Regions from separate parts of the Paenibacillus sp. PAMC21692 genome, predicted to be linked through region 1. Evidence: predicted binding sites of a transcription regulator. Region 1 holds the regulator's gene; each other region holds the start of a gene.
The links. The regulator Rex, encoded in region 1, represses fermentation and respiration genes when NADH is low (regulators of the CRP and FNR family bind a similar motif). The targets are predictions, from matches to a motif close to TTGTGAAATATTTCACAA.
Positions count from the first base shown of each region.

Region 2: ric (iron-sulfur cluster repair di-iron protein) is a predicted target of Rex. The motif match lies at 1,818-1,835, and genes of this name have one in related genera.
Region 3: H7F31_RS14440 (DoxX family membrane protein) is a predicted target of Rex. The motif match lies at 2,282-2,299, and genes of this name have one in related genera.
Region 4: nadA (quinolinate synthase NadA) is a predicted target of Rex. The motif match lies at 2,883-2,900, and genes of this name have one in related genera.

Region 1 covers NZ_CP060293.1:5,501,571-5,506,190, reverse strand. The annotation lists gene dinG (ATP-dependent DNA helicase DinG) at 1-2,688, shown strand, start outside; gene H7F31_RS22265 (redox-sensing transcriptional repressor Rex) at 2,685-3,341, shown strand; gene H7F31_RS22260 (amidohydrolase) at 3,316-4,620, shown strand, end outside.
Region 2 covers NZ_CP060293.1:2,919,430-2,924,049, forward strand. The annotation lists gene H7F31_RS11425 (alcohol dehydrogenase catalytic domain-containing protein) at 1-105, shown strand, start outside; gene H7F31_RS11430 (extracellular solute-binding protein) at 142-1,776, shown strand; gene ric (iron-sulfur cluster repair di-iron protein) at 1,898-2,605, shown strand; gene H7F31_RS11440 (rhamnogalacturonan acetylesterase) at 2,826-3,926, shown strand; gene H7F31_RS11445 (Gfo/Idh/MocA family protein) at 4,064-4,620, opposite strand, start outside.
Region 3 covers NZ_CP060293.1:3,656,355-3,660,974, forward strand. The annotation lists gene H7F31_RS14425 (GAF domain-containing protein) at 1-309, shown strand, start outside; gene H7F31_RS14430 (response regulator transcription factor) at 306-956, shown strand; gene H7F31_RS14435 (PAS domain-containing sensor histidine kinase) at 994-2,082, shown strand; gene H7F31_RS14440 (DoxX family membrane protein) at 2,324-2,881, shown strand; gene H7F31_RS14445 (hypothetical protein) at 2,917-3,111, shown strand; gene H7F31_RS14450 (hypothetical protein) at 3,359-3,778, shown strand; gene H7F31_RS14455 (sugar kinase) at 3,821-4,620, shown strand, end outside.
Region 4 covers NZ_CP060293.1:1,024,439-1,029,058, forward strand. The annotation lists gene H7F31_RS04115 (ABC transporter permease) at 1-614, shown strand, start outside; gene H7F31_RS04120 (RNA-guided endonuclease InsQ/TnpB family protein) at 821-2,305, shown strand; partial or broken gene H7F31_RS34455 (VOC family protein) at 2,328-2,423, shown strand; gene nadA (quinolinate synthase NadA) at 3,047-3,985, shown strand; gene nadB (L-aspartate oxidase) at 4,107-4,620, shown strand, end outside.

The DNA.
Region 1 (4,620 bases):
CTAAAGCTTATTCCTCTCTTGGATGATGCCGTTCTTGTCGCCCATAATGTAGGATTCGATGCCGGTTTCTTGAACGGCGCGCTGGAGAAATGCGGATATTTGCCTTTCACCGGCCGCAGGCTGGATACGATCGAACTCCTGCGAGTATTATATCCGACGATTACATCTTATCAATTAGGCGTTGTAGCGGCATCGTTTGGCATTACGCATGATCATCATCATCGCGCGGATAGCGACGCGCTTGCGACTGCCCATATTTTTATCGAGGCTGTGGGCAAGCTTCGCACCTTGCCGCTGCTTACTTTGCAGCGGCTCGTTGCGTTGATCGACGAATCCAGGGACCTGCATTGGTTCCTTAACGTCAATCTTAATCTTATGGAGCGAACCGTCGTGTTCGAGTCCAATGAAGTGGATTATTACCGGCAATTTGCTCTTAAGGCGCGAGAATGGAATGAAGAACAGCCTGCCAGGACTAATGGAGCGGGCTCGGCAATACCGAAGGACATGAGCTTCGAGGCTTATCTCGAAGCCGTTCGTGCCAAGTTTCAAGAACGTTTTCCGGATTACGAAGAGCGCGAGCCGCAAAAGCTGATGTTTCATCACGTATACGAAGCGCTCGCAGCCGATCAGCACCTCTTGATTGAGGCTGGAACGGGCACGGGCAAGTCGCTGGGGTATTTGATCCCCGCCCTGTATTACGGCGTTCAGAGCGACAGCAAGATCGTCGTCAGCACGCATACGATCAATCTTCAGGAGCAACTGAGAAGCAGGGATTTGCCGCTGCTGTCCGACGTGCTTCCGTTTCCCGTAAAAGCCTCCATTTTTAAGGGGAGAGGGAACTACTTATGTTTGCGCAAATTCGAGGGCAAGGTCAACGCCCGGGACTTGGTTTCTCCTGTAGAAGATGCGATTACGGCATCCCAGATGGTCGTCTGGTTAGGAGAAACGGAGACAGGGGATCAGGAGGAGTTGAACCTCGGCAGCCGAGGTTCTGACTTTTGGTCTACGGTATCCAGCGATGCGGACTCATGTCTTAATCGTGCTTGTCCATGGTTTAAGCGCTGTTATTACCATCGCGCCAAACATGAAGCGAACGTCGCCGACGTCTGTATTACGAATCATTCCTTGTTATTTACCGATGTGCAGGCCGATCATCGCCTGCTGCCCGCGTATTCTCATCTTATTATTGACGAGGCTCATCACGTGGAAGAAGTGGCAGGCAAACATCTGGGGATGAACGTGAATTATTTCTCACTCGTACATATTGCGACCCGGTTGTTTAAGGACAATCGAACGGGGTTATTGCCTTTACTGCGTTCCAAGCTGCAGAATGAAGGCGATGACCATGTACAAGCATGGACGGAGACGATTGATGAAATCATCCCGATCTTCCAGGAGATCAGGGAGCATTGGGACAAATTATTCGAGATGCTGTATGCAATGATGGGCGAAGGAGCTGAAGGCGCCACTGATAATGGCGCGGTTTCGTCTTCGGTTCTTAGACTCCATCATTCCGAGCTTCCTGCAAGCTGGGATGAAGCGAGCGGCGTCGAGAATAATATTTATGTCGAGCTTGCGCGGGTTATCAAGACGATGGAAAAAATGATCAACGACATCAAGGAGCGGATCGATGATCTCTCCGTTCAGGGAACGATTACCGATCTTAACGGTTCCATCCGGGATTTGACGAGATTAAAAGACGAGCTTCGAATCTTTATGAAACTGGAGCAGTCCGGTTTTGTTTTCTGGATGGAAGCCAGCGCGGTATACCGCTACCGATCGCTGCACATGTACGCGGCACCCGTCGATGTTAGCGAACAGCTTCAAAAGTACTTTTTTGACGCCAAAGACAGCATCATTATGACCTCCGCGACATTAACGGTGCAGAAAACCTTCCAGTACGCAGAGGAACAACTCGGACTCCTCGGCTATGAGACGCAGGGCAAGCTCAAAACCGTGCAGTTGCCGTCTCCTTTCCGTTACAGGGAACAGGCGCTGGTGATGGTCCCTCGCGACTTCCCGGTTGTTAAGGGCGCATATGTAAACGACGCGTATCTGGATAAGCTGGCGGCTTCGCTGGTCGACGCCGCTCTAGAGACAAAAGGACGAATGCTGGTGCTCTTTACTTCTTATAAGATGCTGAAGCAAGTTCACGAGCTTATGAAAATAGGTCTGGCCGCGGCAGGCATCGGCTTGCTGGGACAAGGGATCGACAGCAGCAATCGAACCAAGCTGACGAGACGTTTCCTTCAACAGCCGGAATCCGTGCTTTTGGGAACGAGCAGCTTCTGGGAAGGCGTCGATATTCCAGGCGAAGCGCTTACCTGTCTTGCCATTGTAAGACTTCCGTTCCAGCCTCCTAATCATCCGCTCCAAGAAGCAAAGGCGGAGCAACTGCAGCGACAAAAGCAGAATCCGTTTATGAAGCTGTCCATCCCGCAGGCCGTCATCCGGTTCAAACAAGGATTCGGCCGACTTGTCCGAACCTCGCAGGACAAAGGCATTGTCATCATCTACGATACGCGCGTTATCGATGCCTATTACGGCAAACATTTTCTCTATTCGCTGCCAGGTCCCAAGATCGAAACGATGTTTACGGATCAGATGGTGCCAAGAATTAGAGAATGGCTGGGAAAAAACAGCGCTGCGGCGAGCGAACCAGAAGCTACGAAGGAGGCAACAACTTGAAGCAGACCAAAATATCCGAAGCGGTCGTGCGCCGACTCCCTATCTACTTGCAGGTGCTTAACGAGCTGGACAGCCGCGAGATCCAGACGGTATCCTCGCAGGAGCTTGGGGTTAAGCTTGATCTTAACCCGGCTCAAATTCGCAAGGATCTCGCGTATTTCGGCGAATTCGGACGCAAAGGTATTGGCTACGACGTTGTCTATTTGATCGAAATCATTCGTCAAATACTCAAGGTGAACCAGACGATCAAGGTCGCGCTGGTTGGCGCCGGCAATCTGGGTCATGCCTTATGCAATTACAACAAATATTCCAAGGACAATATGAAAATAACGGCTGTGTTCGACGATCATCCTGCCAAGATCGGAACGAATATCAACAATCTGGTCGTTCAACCCATGAGCGAGCTGGTCGCAACGATTGCGGAGCAAAAAATTCGGATCGGAATCATCACTGTCCCTGCGTTCGAAGCTCAAAACGTCGTAAATCAATTCGTCTCGGCAGGGATAGAAGGCATTTTGAACTTCGCTCCAGCGATTTTGCGCGTACCGGATGAAGTACGCATTCACAATGCCGATTTCACAAGGGAACTGCTTAGCCTCGCGTATTATTTGAACCATGAAGGAGAAGATTCGGATGAAACAGCTATGGATTAGAAATGGCCTGTTCGTGACGATGGACGACTCGACCCCGGTCATTAAAGGTCATATGGTCATCACGAACGATACCATTACATATATCGGCGAGCAGGAGCCTGAGCCGCAAAGCTTGTCTGAAAGCGTTGAGAAGCTGGATGGCAAAGGACTGGCCTTCCTGCCCGGACTTATTAATACGCATGGTCATGCGGCGATGTCGCTCCTTCGCGGGTATTCGGACGATCAAAATCTGCAGGTATGGCTGGAACAGAAAATGTGGCCGATGGAGGGCCGTTATGTTGCGGCGGATACGAGAGCCGGCACAGCTCTGGCCATCGTCGAGATGCTTCGTACGGGAACAACGACCTTCCTCGATATGTATGATCGAATGGATGAAGTCGCCAAGGTGACGGAACAATCCGGCATCCGCGGCGTTTTGATGCGCGGCGTTATCGGCCTATGCTCGGAAGAGGAGCAGAAAGCGAAGCTAGAGGAAGCGATTGCATTCGCCCTGGAGTGGAACGGCAGGGCAGACGGCCGAATTACGACCATGCTGTCCCCGCATGCGCCATATACTTGCCCTTCCGCATATATCGAAAAATTTGTACAGGCCGCCCATGATCATTCTTTGGCGCTTCATACGCATATGTCCGAGTCTCGTGCAGAGGTGGAGCAGAACGTTAGGGATTACGGCGTTCGGCCTGTTGAGCATCTTCATCGGCTGGGTTTCTTTTCGCGCCCTGCGTTGGTCGCGCACGCCGTTCATCTGAACGACGAGGAGATTGCAATGCTAGCAGAGAACGGCGTCTCCGTAGCGCATAATCCTGTGAGCAATCTGAAGCTGGCCAGCGGCATCGCCAGGCTTCCGGAATTGCTTCGTGCCGGCGTTAAGGTCGGTCTCGGAACGGATAGCGCGGCCAGCAACAATAATCTGGATCTGTTCCAGGAAATTACAATGGCAGCCCTGTTGCACAAAGGCGTATCCGGAGATCCCACTGCCATACCGGCTATAGAGGCGCTTAAGCTTGGGACATCGCTCGGCGCGGCTTCCATCTGGAAGGAGAAGGAGATCGGCATGCTCAAGGCGGGGATGAAGGCTGATATGGCTGCCGTCAACATCGACCAGCCTCAGTACTTCCCGCTCACTGACATCGTCTCGCATCTTGTCTATGCGGGATCGGGCAAGGATGTTCGCCATGTGTGGGTTGGGGGCAAACAAGTCGTGAAGGATGCACAATGCACCTTGCTGGACGAAGAAAAAATTCGCAAGGAAGCGCAAGCCGCATTCGAGCGGCTGCTT
Region 2 (4,620 bases), 2.6 Mb from region 1:
CGCAAGCTCATTACCGCGACTGTTCCTATGGATGAGGCCGCGCGGACCATACAAGAGATCGAGCGCAACCCGGATCGTTATCTCAAGGTGATCGTTATGCTTTAGCTCATGATACAATAGGCACTATAAGGGGTGAGCGGGTTGTTTAACTGGAATGGGACAAGAATCGTATGCACTGTGTTGCCGTTGGCCGCCGCTTGGCTTGCTTTAGCGGGCTGCGCGAGCGGACCGGACGGTCAAGCGGCAGATCCATCCGTCGCAGGCGAACATCGCATTACCGTATCGATGTACGACCGGGGCAACATTCCCGAAGAGATGGGAACTCCCACGCAGAACATGTGGGTAGACTGGGTGCGGGACAACTCGGGCATCGATGTCGAATACGTCGCCATTCCACGGGGGGAGTCGGTGCCCAAGTTCAATATTTTATTGGCGTCGAACGAAGCTCCCGATCTCATTACCGAGTACGATTCGGAATTTATCCATAAACTGTACAATCAGAAACAGATCATGCCAATAGACGAATTGATCGAGACCTACAGTACCGAATATAAGCATGTGCTCGAGAAATTTCCGATCCTGAAGAAGCTGTCCACGCAACCCGATGGGCATATGTATGCCGTGGGAAGGGTGCAGGGGTATTTCCCGTTCACGTATTTGTTCATTCGGGAGGATTGGCTGGATAAGCTGGAGCTTGACACGCCGCGCACGACGGAAGAGTTGCTTCGGACCGCGATCGCGTTCGCGAAGCAGGATCCGGACGGCAACGGGTTGGACGATACGCAGGGCATCAACATGAGCGGATTCGCGCCCGATGTGATCAACAGCATGTTCCAGAACATGAGCTGGGTATTGGAGGACGGAGAGATCGTACGCGATTGGGAACGGGCGCAAGCGGCGCTGGAGTTCAAGAAAGCGTTGTTCGATGCGGACGCGATCGACAGGGATTATCTGACGGACAAAAATGGAAGAAAGGCGGAGCAGGATTTCTTAAAGGGCAAAATCGGACTTTATGCGTTCGCCGGAAACGCCAAGGAGATCTACGATGCATATGCGCGGCTTCGCAGCAACGTCCCGGAAGCCGTTATCGCGCCGATCGCGCTGCCCGCAAGTCCCTTCGGACAATTCAGCGCGCAGTTTAACCCCCCCTTCCAGCTTAGCGGCGTTATCAATGCAAAGGCGAACGATCCGGTCAGCGTCATCCGGTATATCGACTTCATGAGCAAGGAAACGACGGAAGCAACGTTTAAGCACGGACTCGAAGGCGTGCATTACCGGCTGGACAATGGCGTTCCGGTGACGATCGACAAGGACAAGTACGACAAAGAGGTGTCATGGCTCGGCGACTTCCGCACAATCGGGCCGCAATACCATACGACTGAATTCGAGAAGTACAAGCAGGATCTGGATCTGAACAAGCCGTTCGACCGGGAAGTGGATGACCTGCTGAACGAAGCGCTCGGGCTGTATATCAGTCCCGAACGTCCCTACGCGGGATTTACGCTTGATCGGTATATGCCCGCCTTGCCGAATGAGATCGAATTTATCGATTCCTATGCCGAACGCGCCATTCTCGACATATGGAATCGCGCGATTCTGGGCGGGGAAGCCTATTCGGCCGAGCAAGCCGTGCAAGATGCCCGCAAGGCCTGGGGCGACGGGGACGGGGCTCAGGTGGAGCAGTGGTACAGGGACTGGTATAAGGAGAATAAAGACAAGTGGGTATTCACGGAAGACCTGTACGATGTCCGAATTCGCTCCGAGTTCGGAAAATAGGAGAATTATCGCAACTTCTGTTCAACGAATCGCCGCAAGTCATGTGATTGGTATCACAACCTTTCATTGCAATGGTTCCTTATAATTAAGACGAACCTAATGAATGAAGGGGATGAATCGTATGATAACCGTAATTCAAAGCGAACAGCGGGTTGGCGATATCGTCGCGCAATATACTCAAGCAAGCAACGTGTTTAAGGAGCTCGGCATCGATTTCTGTTGCGGAGGCAAACAAACCTTATCCGATGCTGTTCGAAAGAGGAGACTCGATGAGGAAGAGGTTTTGTTTCAACTTAACAAGGTTTGCACCGAGTCGCGGCCGGCATGGCCTTTGGATTGGAAGCAGGATGATCGGAAATTGACGAAATTAACCGAGCATATCATTCTTCACCATCATGATTTTCTACGCAAAGAGCTTCCTGTTTTACGTGATTTCGTCAATAAGGTTGCTCGGGTGCACGGCGAGGACCATCCGGAGCTTAAGGAGCTGCAAGTCTTATATCATCAATTGAGCGCGGAACTGCTGGAGCATCTGAACAAGGAGGAGCAGCAATTGTTTCCGGCGATCCGCAAGGCCGAAGAAGAGGGATCGGCAAGCATGCTGCAAGCTGCGCTCCAAGTTCTGGATACTCTTGAGGCCGAGCACGACGAGGCGGGGGACCTGCTTAGCCGCATGCGCGAGACAACAAAGGGCTATGCGCTTCCAGAGGATGCGTGTATGACCTATACGATCACGTTCCGTAAATTGGAGGAGCTGGAGAGCGATATGTTTACCCATGTACATCTGGAGAACAATTTGTTATTCCCTGCTCTTGCCGAATTAAGATAGTGTTAATCTGAAGAAAACAAATGAAAAGACGACTAATCTTCTAGCAAATGGGGGTAAGTCGTCTTTTTTGTTCAATCGCTTTTTCGTGCTTTTCGAAAAATCGTAAGTTTTCGCCATGCTTCCCCTATATTTCCCGGAATGAAATAAAAAAATTGAATCTGGCATATCACTGCGTTACAGTGGTAGCGAGGATAATGAATAACGGGCAGGGGGAACGGTCATGACATGGCGATACGACTTCGGAACGGAGAACGAGCTGAAGGAGGGCTACATCAAGATAGGGGCGGATGCCCTCTATCATGCTGAGCAAGGTTATGGGTTCGGGGACATATCGAAAGTGGCGGGCATCAGACGAAGCGGCGAACCGCTTGTCGGAGATTTCTGCATCCCGTTCGATTCGGTGTTTCTCACGGATGTGCCGGACGGGAACTATATCGTTAGAGTCTGTATGGGGGACGAGCTGGCTCCTACGGTTACGACGATTCGAAGTAACGGAGAAAGGCTTATGCTCAGGGATGTCCGTACGGTTGCGGGACAACATACGTGGCAACAATTCGGTGTTAACGTGCAGGGAGGGCAGTTTCGGATTCGGTTCGAGGGCATCGCTCCCCGCATTAACGCGCTCGAAATTACGCCATCATCGGAGCAGATTACCTTGTTCCTGGCGGGGGATTCCACGGTGACGGACACGGAGCTTGGGGGATTGCCGCAATCCGGCTGGGGGCAGATGTTATCGTATTGTTTCCGTCACGACGTAGCCATCGCGAATCATGCGAAGGGAGGCCGGAGCTCCAAAAGTTTTATCTCGGAGGGACGCCTGGACGTTATAGCGGAGCAGATCAAGGAAGGCGACTATCTGTTCATCCAGTTCGGCCATAACGATCAGAAGACCGACGAGGAGCGGCATACGGACCCTAAGACGACCTATCCGGAATATCTCATGAAATACGTGGATACGGCGCGGTCCAAAAACGCGATTCCGGTTTTGATTACGTCCGTCCATCGGCGCCGCTTCGACGAGCGGGGCAGGCAGCTGGATACGCATGGCGAATATCTCGACGCCGTCCGAGAACTGGCCGCTGCCGAGGGCGTCGCCCTGATAGACCTGGCGGAGAAGAGCAAGGCATTGTTCGAGGAACTGGGTCCGGAAGGGACGAAGTCCGTCTTCCTTTTCGGAGCGCCGGGAGAATGGATCAACTACTCCACTGGCGTGCAGGACAATACGCACTTCCAGGAGCGGGGCAGCCTTCGGATCGCGGAGCTGGTCGCCGAGGGCATCCGGGAGCTGAATTTGCTGCCGTTGGCGATATTCTTGAGGTAGCGTTGGCCGAAAGGAGAACGCTAGCCGAGTTCGAATAACGGTTTTGCATGTCGGCCCCCTTGTTTTTTTGACGGTTTATCTGACGGATCTGCTTCTCGAACAAGGAACAAGCCTCTTCTCGCGGGAAGAGGCTTGTTCTAGTTGGCGATAAATCCTACCTCGACCGGCTTGACTTCCGTAAAAGAGCGTTCCATCGCCAAAGCGAGGCGAACATCGGCTAATGCTTCGGTCAAGGAGTAGAAGGAGACGCCTTGCCGCAGGTAGGTATCCATCTTGACCAGTGCGTCTGCTATGCCGATCTCCTCGTCGGAGAGCGGATAAGGGCTGAACGGGTTCCGATACAGGACATTCGCGCCCGCTCTGATCTCGAGCAGCGACAGGGGAGACAAGCTGCCCTCCTGTCCGTTCTGTACGCGTTCGAGGCTTAAGGTTTCGAACAGGCCGGGCCCCGTCTTACGCACGAGGGCATTGTCCCGGATTTCGCCCAGCGTACCGCGAATCAAGATTCGATTGGCACGAATCCGCGAGAAATATTGCGAACGAGAGAAGTCCAGTACGGCGCTCTTGCCCGAGCTGAAGCGAAAGATGGCGATCTCTTGCACCTCTTCGCCTTCCCGGTCATCCGGAACGGTCTGATCCCGATAGGGGACATCGCCGATGGGCATGCAAAATCGACTGCCAATGATTTCGCAAG
Region 3 (4,620 bases), 1.8 Mb from region 1:
GTAGGCGGCATGGCTATTCGGCTCGGAGTACCCTATCAGGCAAGCGCCGAAAAAAATGCCCATATGCTTGGCGAATGTCCCGTCATGCTGGCGGAGCGGCTGTCAGCCGCGATCGCGATTCCCTTGCCTGCGCCCGGGAACGGTTACGGAAGCAGCGTTCTGGTGGTTGGCAGAAGGGAGGCTCATTCGTTCGAAGAGCTTGAAATCCGGCAAATTTCCACCAAAACGCCTTTATGGATTGAACTATCTTCACTCTGGCGTTATGATGGGGGGAAATGGAATGTAATGAAGAATGGAGGAGTGGGATGATTAGGATTGTCATCGTGGATGACCATGCCATGGTTCGTTCCGGCCTGCGGATGCTGCTTAGCAGCAAGGGAGAAATCGAGGTCGTGGCAGAAGGCGCCGACGGAGACGAAGGCATTCGGGCGGCGATGGAGCATCATCCGGACGTCGTCCTTATGGATCTGAGCATGCCTCAAGGGAAAGACGGAATTACAGCTGCGTCGGAGCTCAAAAAGCTGCTGCCCGATGTGGCTGTTCTTATGTTGTCGATGCACGACGATACGGAATATCTATTCCGCGCGATTGAGGCGGGGGCATCGGGGTACGTGCTAAAGAGCGCTCCCCACGAAGAGCTGCTGAACGCGATTCGCACCGTAGCGTCGGGAGCAGCCTACTTGTACCCATCGGCAACCAGGCAGCTGATGAATCGTTATGCGGCAAGCGCGAAAAAAGATGACCTCGACGCCTTCGACACCTTGTCGGAGAGAGAGAAGGAAGTGCTGTCTCTTGCGGCAAAGGGATATGGCAACAAGGAGATCGCCGAACTTCTCTTCATTAGCGTGAAGACGGTAGAGTCGCATAAGAGCAACGTCATGGAGAAGCTGGGACTGAAGACGCGGCCGGAGCTGATCCAATACGCTATGAAGAAGGGACTGTTGCAATTTGACTAAAGGTGAAAGTGCCGGGGAGTGCCTTCAAGGCAACAGAATGATTGCGGGGCGGGTCGACGCTCTGTTGTCCCAGCTTGCAGACCATGTAAGCGACGAGAGGTTCCGCGAGGATCTGCGCCAGTCGCTCAAACAACTTGCGGACGTAAAGTTTGCGCTCGACGAATCGTCCATTGTTGCCGTTACGGATGCGAGAGGCAAAATTTTATACGTCAACGATAAATTTTGCGAAATATCCAAGTATCCGCGCGAAGAGCTGATGGGAAAAGATCATCGGATTATTAATTCGGGATATCATCCCAAGTCGTTTATGCGGGAGCTATGGGCGACGATCGGCTCGGGCAACGTATGGTCGGGCGATATTAAGAACCGCGCCAAAGACGGATCGAATTATTGGGTCAATACGACGATTGTGCCTTTCGTCAGCGAGAGCGGAAAGCCATATCAGTATTTGGCCATCAGAAGCGAGGTTACCCGTCTCAAGAAGGTGGAGGAAGAGCTGAAGGAGAGCCTGGAGAAGATGTTGACGATCCAGGAGGACGAACGCAAGAAGTTTTCCAGGGAGCTCCACGACGGCATCGGACAAAGCTTGTTCTCGTTGCTCATCCAGTTGGATCGCGTCATTGCGAATCCGGATCGGGAAGTCGACGATTTGCGGTGCCTACGGGAAAATGTAGCCGGCATCATCGAGGAGGTCCGCGGTCTTGCATGGGAGCTGCGCCCATCGGTATTGGATGATATGGGCATTGAACCAGCGATCCGCTCATATATCGGCAATTATGAGTCGCATTACGGCATTGAAATCGATTTTAATTGCAAGCTTGCGACCCGCCTCGGTCTCCGTGTCGAGACGGTGATGTACAGAGTTATCCAGGAGGCGCTGACGAATATCGCCAAGTATGCAGACGTGTCCGAAGCCTCGGTATCGATTCTTGAAGACAGCGAAGAGGTTGTAGTCCGGATCGTCGATCATGGCGCCGGCTTCGATACCGCCGGAGTCTCTGTAGGCGTAGGACGCTTTAGTATGGCGGAGCGGGCCCGGATATCCGGAGGCAGTCTTAACGTGGAGTCGGAGCTTGGCGGGGGAACGACCGTTACGCTCAGAATTCCGCATTCGCGGAAATATTAATACATTGTGATTTAAATCACATACCCATTCGAAATCATAGCTTATAATAAGAATCAAGAAGGAGGTTGAAGGCCATGAACAAGACGGCTTTCGTCATCGGATACCAAGGAATCCGATTCGCCAGAGTCAAGCGGCGATCCTGCCGCAGAAAATCGCAAGAAGTCGTATTCGTCTAAAAGACGGATTCCTCTACTCAACAATGTGAAATAAATCACATACTATACTATGGGAGTGAACGATCATGATGAAATGGCTAAGGGAAAATGTGTACGCTGCTGGTATCGTAACGATTGTAAGGTTGATTGTCGGCTGGGCTTGGCTGGATGCGGGCTTCCATAAACTGAAAGGCGGCTTTGACGCAACAGGATACTTGAAAAACGCCGTTACCAACCCTGTCATGGATAAAGCGACAAACGAACTGGTGTATCCGACTTTCACCAAATTCATCGAGCACTTTGCTTTGCCTAACGTAAAGCTCATTAACATCTTAATCCCCGTCGGCGAGTTCCTGGTCGGTGTAGGGTTGATCGTCGGCGGACTGACGGCGGCGGCCGCGTTCTTCGGACTCGCGATGAACTTCATGTTCCTCTTTGCGGGAACGGTAAGCACGAACCCTTGGCTGGTGCTGCTGGGCGTAATCGTACTCCTTGCAGGAACCAACGCCGGCAGGTTCGGACTTGATCACTACCTGCTGCCGATCCTTCGTAAAGGCTGGCTTCGTGTAAAGGGTAGAGGCGGGGCAGCGGGAACGGGAACAGGTGCGGGAGCCGGCGGCAAACTGAACGGCAATACGCTCTAATACGATCACAATACAAGGAAGCGGAGGCGTAGAATATGACTGCACAGACAAAGAACAGGGATGTCGACAACGAGCTAACCCAATTCATGCTGCATCATTGCTACACTTGTCCCGATGCGAACGAGTGCGACACGGAGGCCAGATGCCGGGCTTGCATGGAAGAGAAGCGGGAGAAAGAGGAAGATGGCAGGCAGCTGACACGGGATCAATTAAAAGAATACGCGCTGTAAAGCGCGGAGCGCCTCAAGAGGCCGGGGAAAACCACGGCACGGGAGGCGCTCTTTTTTTACCACAATAGAATTTATAAGTTTTCGAGCATTCGAAAACCGAAATTCTATTTGGCGATAAATCCTACCTCTGAACGCGGTCGCTCATCTCTGAAAGGCCTCGATAGAGGATTTCTCACGTACATTTGAAAATATCGCGGATTCTGATAAACTATTAGCTATAGGTAAATTGAAACAGGAGGAATAGGACATGTATGAAGCTATGGTATTGTTACACGTGTTAGGAGCAGTCGGAATGGGGTTTTATGTCGTGCTGCCGATTATGCTGGGGGGAGCCTCCAAGAGCGACGGAAGCGGACAAGCCGGACTGGCCAAAGGACTATTGTCGGCCAATCGCATCGCGCAATATTTCCTTATCGTTCAACTGCTGACGGGCGGATATCTGATGTCCCAAGGCGATTACGCCGTCGCCTGGATGATTATCACAACGCTTTTGTTTCTTGGCATTGCCGCTCTCGGCGGAATCGCATCCAAGCCGCTTAAGGGAATCGTATCGGCTATCCAGTCGGGGCAAAGTACGACAGCTTACGTCAATAAGGCAAAGATCATGAGCTTGATTATTCTCGTGCTTTATGTCGCAATCGTTTATTTTATGGTATTCCGATTCTAAAATAATAATTTGAGTTGTCAGTACATTGAGGGGGAAGTTGCCGTGCGTGAGGGTTCACCACAGATTGTAACGTTCGGAGAGACAATGGCTCTCTTTATGCCGGAGGAGCACAAAGCGATTGAGAGGGCTTCCAAGCTGGAGCAAGGATTCGGAGGCGCGGAAAGCAACGTGGCCATCGGACTCGCGAGGCTGGGCGCTTCCGTAGGCTGGTTCGGCGCGCTTGGCAACGATCCGTTTGGCAAGCTGATCTTGAAAACGCTTCGCGGCGAAGGCGTCGATGTATCCCGCGCCAATCTAAGCGGCGAAGCGCCAACAGGGATGATGTTCCGCGAGCATGTGGCGGGCCGTCTCGCCGTCCATTATTTCCGCAAACATTCGGCTGCCAGCCGCATGCGACCCGAGGATCTCGACGAGGACTACATCCGCGGAGCGAAGCTGCTTCACATCACCGGCATTACGACGGCGCTCAGCGATAGCTGCCGCAGTACGGTCCGCCGCGCCATAGACGTCGCCAAGGAAGCGGGCGTGCAGATCAGCTTCGATCCTAACCTTAGGCTGAAGTTATGGTCCATCGAGGAAGCTCGCGAGACCTTGCTGCCGCTTATACAGGAAGCGGATTATTTCCTGCCGGGCTGGGACGAGCTGAAGCTGTTGTATCAGACCGACGATTACAAGGAGGTCAAGGCCAAGCTTGCAGAGCTTAAGGCAATCAGCGTAGTTAAAGGAATGGGAGACTCGACGATTGTGCTTAATAAAGGCGAAGAGACATCCGTTCCCTTCTACCCTGCGGAGCAGGTTGTGGATACCGTCGGCGCAGGCGACGGCTTCTGCGCGGGTTTCCT
Region 4 (4,620 bases), 4.1 Mb from region 1:
CGCGCAGTCTGTATGATGGATCGGTGCAGACGCCCCAGCTATACGACGTATTCTCCAAGGTGTCGATTCCCTTATTGTCAGACATCCCGATCATCGGGGAAGGGTTCTTCCATGCGTACCCGACGACCTATATCGTGGTCATACTGGTCGCCATCAGCTTCTTCTTACTCTTTAAGACGCCGTTTGGACTGCGCCTGCGCGCTGTAGGGGAGCATCCCAGCTCGGCTGACACGGTCGGCATCAACGTATCCAGGTATCGCTACATTGGCGTTATGCTGAGCGGCGCGCTGGCCGGACTCGGCGGCGCAACGATTACGCTGACGACGACGAGCAGCTTCGCGTACAACACGATCTCCGGCCAGGGCTTCATCGCGCTGGCGGCGCTCATCTTTGGCAAGTGGAATCCGCTCGGACTTGCCGGAGCGGCCGTCTTCTTCGGCTTCGCGCAAGCGATCCGCAACTTCGCCCAGCTGTTCGACTGGTCGAAGAATATCCCTACGGAAGTGTTCTACATGCTGCCGTACGTCCTCACCTTGATCGTGCTCGCTGCCGCGGTCGGCCGCTCCAGCGCCCCGTCGGCGCTTGGACGGCCTTATGATCCTGCGAGGCGATGACTTCTTGAAACATGCCGGACCTGAGCTAACCTTCGGTCTGGTTTTTTTATTAAAGTTCGCCGAGAGGACTCCCACTTCTTCAAGTGGCGATGTGAATCGGCGACATCTTGAAGAAGCGCTCAAAATGTTCTTCCTTTCTTCCCCTTGTAGCGATATAATATATAAGAACACATGTTCTCAATTTGGGCGAGGGAGAAGGTGAAGTGATGGCAGATGCAAAAGCCACATACAGAACTTATCAAGTCTGGGTTAAGCCGGGCCATCGGCTGTTTGGCTATCTGGATGAAGCATGCCAGAACGCCAAAAATTTGTACAATACCACGAATTTTTATATCCGTCAGGTGTTTACGGCATGGGGACGTCAGGAAGACCTGCAGCCACTGCAACAACAAGTCATGGACATGTTGGCCGCACAAATTGGCGCAATGAATGAACGACGGAGCGAGAAAAATCGTTTACACCCATTTGAGCTGCCGTCACCGGATAAGCCTTTTGTATCGTATGCCTTCCTGGACGCCTTATTCAAAGTGATGGAGCAAACGGATTATCGCGCACTCCCTGCACAGAGCAGTCAAGGGATCATGAAAGTGGTGTTCCAGAATTGGAAAGCTTTCTTTGCCAGCATGAAGGATTACCGAAAGCATCCAGAGAAGTACACGGGCAAGCCTAACATCCCGGGTTATGCTCGAGGTACAGCAAAGGAAATTGTGTTTTCTAATCAGGATTGTGTCATAAAAGGCGGGAGATTTCTTAAGTTACCCAAAACCAAGCTGCAGCTTAACATCGGTAAGTTGGGCCGTACCGAGGGACAACTGATGCAGGTGCGCGTAGTTCCAAGTCATGGACGTTACGTCGTCGAACTGGTCTTCGCTTGTCCGGTGAAAAAGGAAGAGGACGTAAATCATTCTGATTTATTAATGGACGAAAATGCTCCACATCTACTAATGGCCGTAAATCATTCTGATTTACTAATGGCAATTGATTTGGGCGTGGACAATCTTGCAACCATTGTCACGACATCCGGCTCGAAGCCGATGATCATGAAGGGCAGGATCATCAAAGCGATCAATCAATATTACAACAAAATGAAAGCGTACTATACGGGCATTCTTCGTCAGGGCAAGGAGCCGCGAAAAGGCGCGTATACGTCTAAACGATTGGAACGCTTGCATCTGAAGCGACACCGCCGGATCAAAGACCTGTTCCACAAAGCAAGTCATCACATCATCAAGCTGGCTGTGGAGCAACAGATTGGCACCATCGTCATTGGTTATAACGATGGATGGAAACAAGAATCTGCCATGGGACGTCGAAACAATCAATCGTTTTGTCATATTCCGCATCAGATACTGGTGGATATGATCCAATATAAAGCGGAAGAACAAGGGATAACGGTCATCCTGACCGAGGAAGCCTACACATCAAAAGCGAGCTTCTTGGATCAGGATTCGCTGCCTTGTTATGACGAAGGGAGAACAGTTACATTCACCGGTAAACGAATCTGTCGCGGACTGTACCGGAGCCCGAGAGGTTGGATACATGCCGATGTCAACGGCGCGGCGAACATTATGCGCAAAGTATTCCCAAACGTTTCTCTGTATGGCGCGAATGGGATAGAGGGGTTGGATGGTAACCAGACCATCAACGTGTCAACTCCGCTGGTGTTAAGCATCCTGAAAAAGTCAGGTTGAGACATCAGAAACCCCCATTTCAATCGAAGCGACAGCAACAGTAAATGGTGGGAGTATTCATATGTGCATCGACAGCAACATAAAGCACGACTTCACGTTCACGCATGCTTTGGCGTTACCTGGCAGTTGAACCTGGCTTAATGTCATTGGAATGCCCGAATGAAGCAAACACACTAGCTCGCAATGAAGCTCGCCTCTCTGGCTGGCTTCTTTTTGCTTTTTTCCGTATGATCATTTGCAGGAGCTTGATTTGGACTTGCATAAGGAGCAATGCAACCTGAATGCCAGTAATCGGAAGCAATCAAAGCTTAATATCCATTAAATACTGCGCGAAGGCGATAATTGGGCTCCCAAGCGGCTCAGAACGCGTATTCCTCCATTGACATACCCCTCTGTCAAGTGTAAATTAAATCTTAATTACACAACCGTAACTGCTACTGTCTGGAACGATGGGGGTCGGCGCGGAATCTTGACCATTTGGATACAGAGAAACAAGGGGTCGGGAATGAAGAGCAAGCATGGGCTACAATGATAAACCGCTTTTTGGGTCACACTAAAGGTAATGGAATCCCATAGTTTGTGCATCAATTCACAAAGTTGGCGACAGCCGCATCAAGATATAAACTGGACGGAATGGGACGAGCGACGAGGAGTTTCGCCGCAGATGCCGAGAACATGGCGGCAGGGCGGATGCAAGAGCGCTGATGAGCCCATATCCCTCATAAGAGGAGAGGATCTAACGTGGAAGCACTGGCACTGGAACGCAAGGCGGAACAAAACCGCGAGCTGCGCGAGAAGCTGATGCAATTGAAGAAGGAACGCAACGCTATCATTCTTGCTCATTATTATCAACGCGACGAAATTCAGGAGGTGGCGGACTTCCGCGGCGACTCGTTCCTGCTGGCGCAGAAAGCTGCCCAGACGGACGCGGACGTCATTGTATTCTGCGGCGTGCACTTTATGGGCGAGAGCGCAAAGATTTTGGCGCCGAACAAGACGGTCATCATTCCCGACGAACGTGCGGGCTGCCCTATGGCGGATATGGTTAACGTCGACGGACTGCGCAAGCTAAAGGCTCAGCATCCCAATGCGAAGGTCGTCACGTACATCAACTCGTCGGCCGAGATCAAGGCGGAGACGGATATTTGCTGTACGTCGGCTAATGCCGTCAAGGTCGTCAATTCGGTGGAAGGCGACGAGGTGATCTGGGTACCGGACAAGAACCTTGGCCACTACGTGCAGCAAAACACCGACAAAAAGATGATCATCTGGGAAGGTTATTGCAACACGCACGATATGCTCACCGTCAAGGATGTCGAAGAAATGAAGGCGAAGTATCCAAACGCGCAATTCGTCGTGCATCCGGAGTGCCGTCCGGAGGTTGTCGAACTGGGCGACTTCGTCGGCAGCACGACGGCGATCATCAAGTATTGCCGCGAGTCCGACTGCCAGGAGTTTATCGTCGGCACGGAAGACGGCACCGGCTACCAGCTTCGTCTGGACAGCCCGAACAAGACATTCCATTTTGCATCCAAATATTTGGTCTGCCCGAACATGAAGGTTAACAATTTGAAGAAGCTCGTAAAGTGTCTGGAGACGATGCATCCTCAAATCTACGTGCCCCCTCATGTAGCGGAACAAGCCCGTCTGTCGCTCGAGCGCATGCTGCAGGTGAAGTAGCATGCGCTGCTTCCCTTATTGGGGCAGTCACGACAGTCCGGTCAGGTTAGGCAGCAGCACTCCGTAAGAGCAACATAGCAAGCCTGAAGCTTAGATGCACGCCAAATCAGGAGGAGCACACATGATTCCTAGATACCTCATCGACGTGGAGCTGGATACGCTGCCGGTCGTAGAGAAAGATGTCATTGTCATCGGGGCCGGCATTGCCGGTCTTTTTACCGCTATACGCTCGAGCGAACAGCATTCGGTGCTGATGATCACGAAGAAATCATTGCTTGACAGCAATACGCGCTACGCGCAGGGCGGCATCGCGGCCGTTATATCCGAGGACGATTCGCCGGCCTACCATCGGCAGGACACGCTGATCGCCGGAGCCGGCCTATGCGACGACGAAGCCGTCGACGTGCTGGTGCACGAAGGGCCTAAGGGCGTACGAAGCCTCATCAAAATGGGCACCCAGTTCGACCTCGAAAACGGCGAGTTCGCCCTGACGAAGGAAGGCGCTCACAGCCAGCGCCGCATCCTCCATGCCAACGGCGACGCAACAGGCTATGAGATTGTCCGCGCGCTTTCGGAAACGGCCATGTCGACGCCGGGCATCGAGGTATGGGACGATCATTTCGTTATCGACCTCG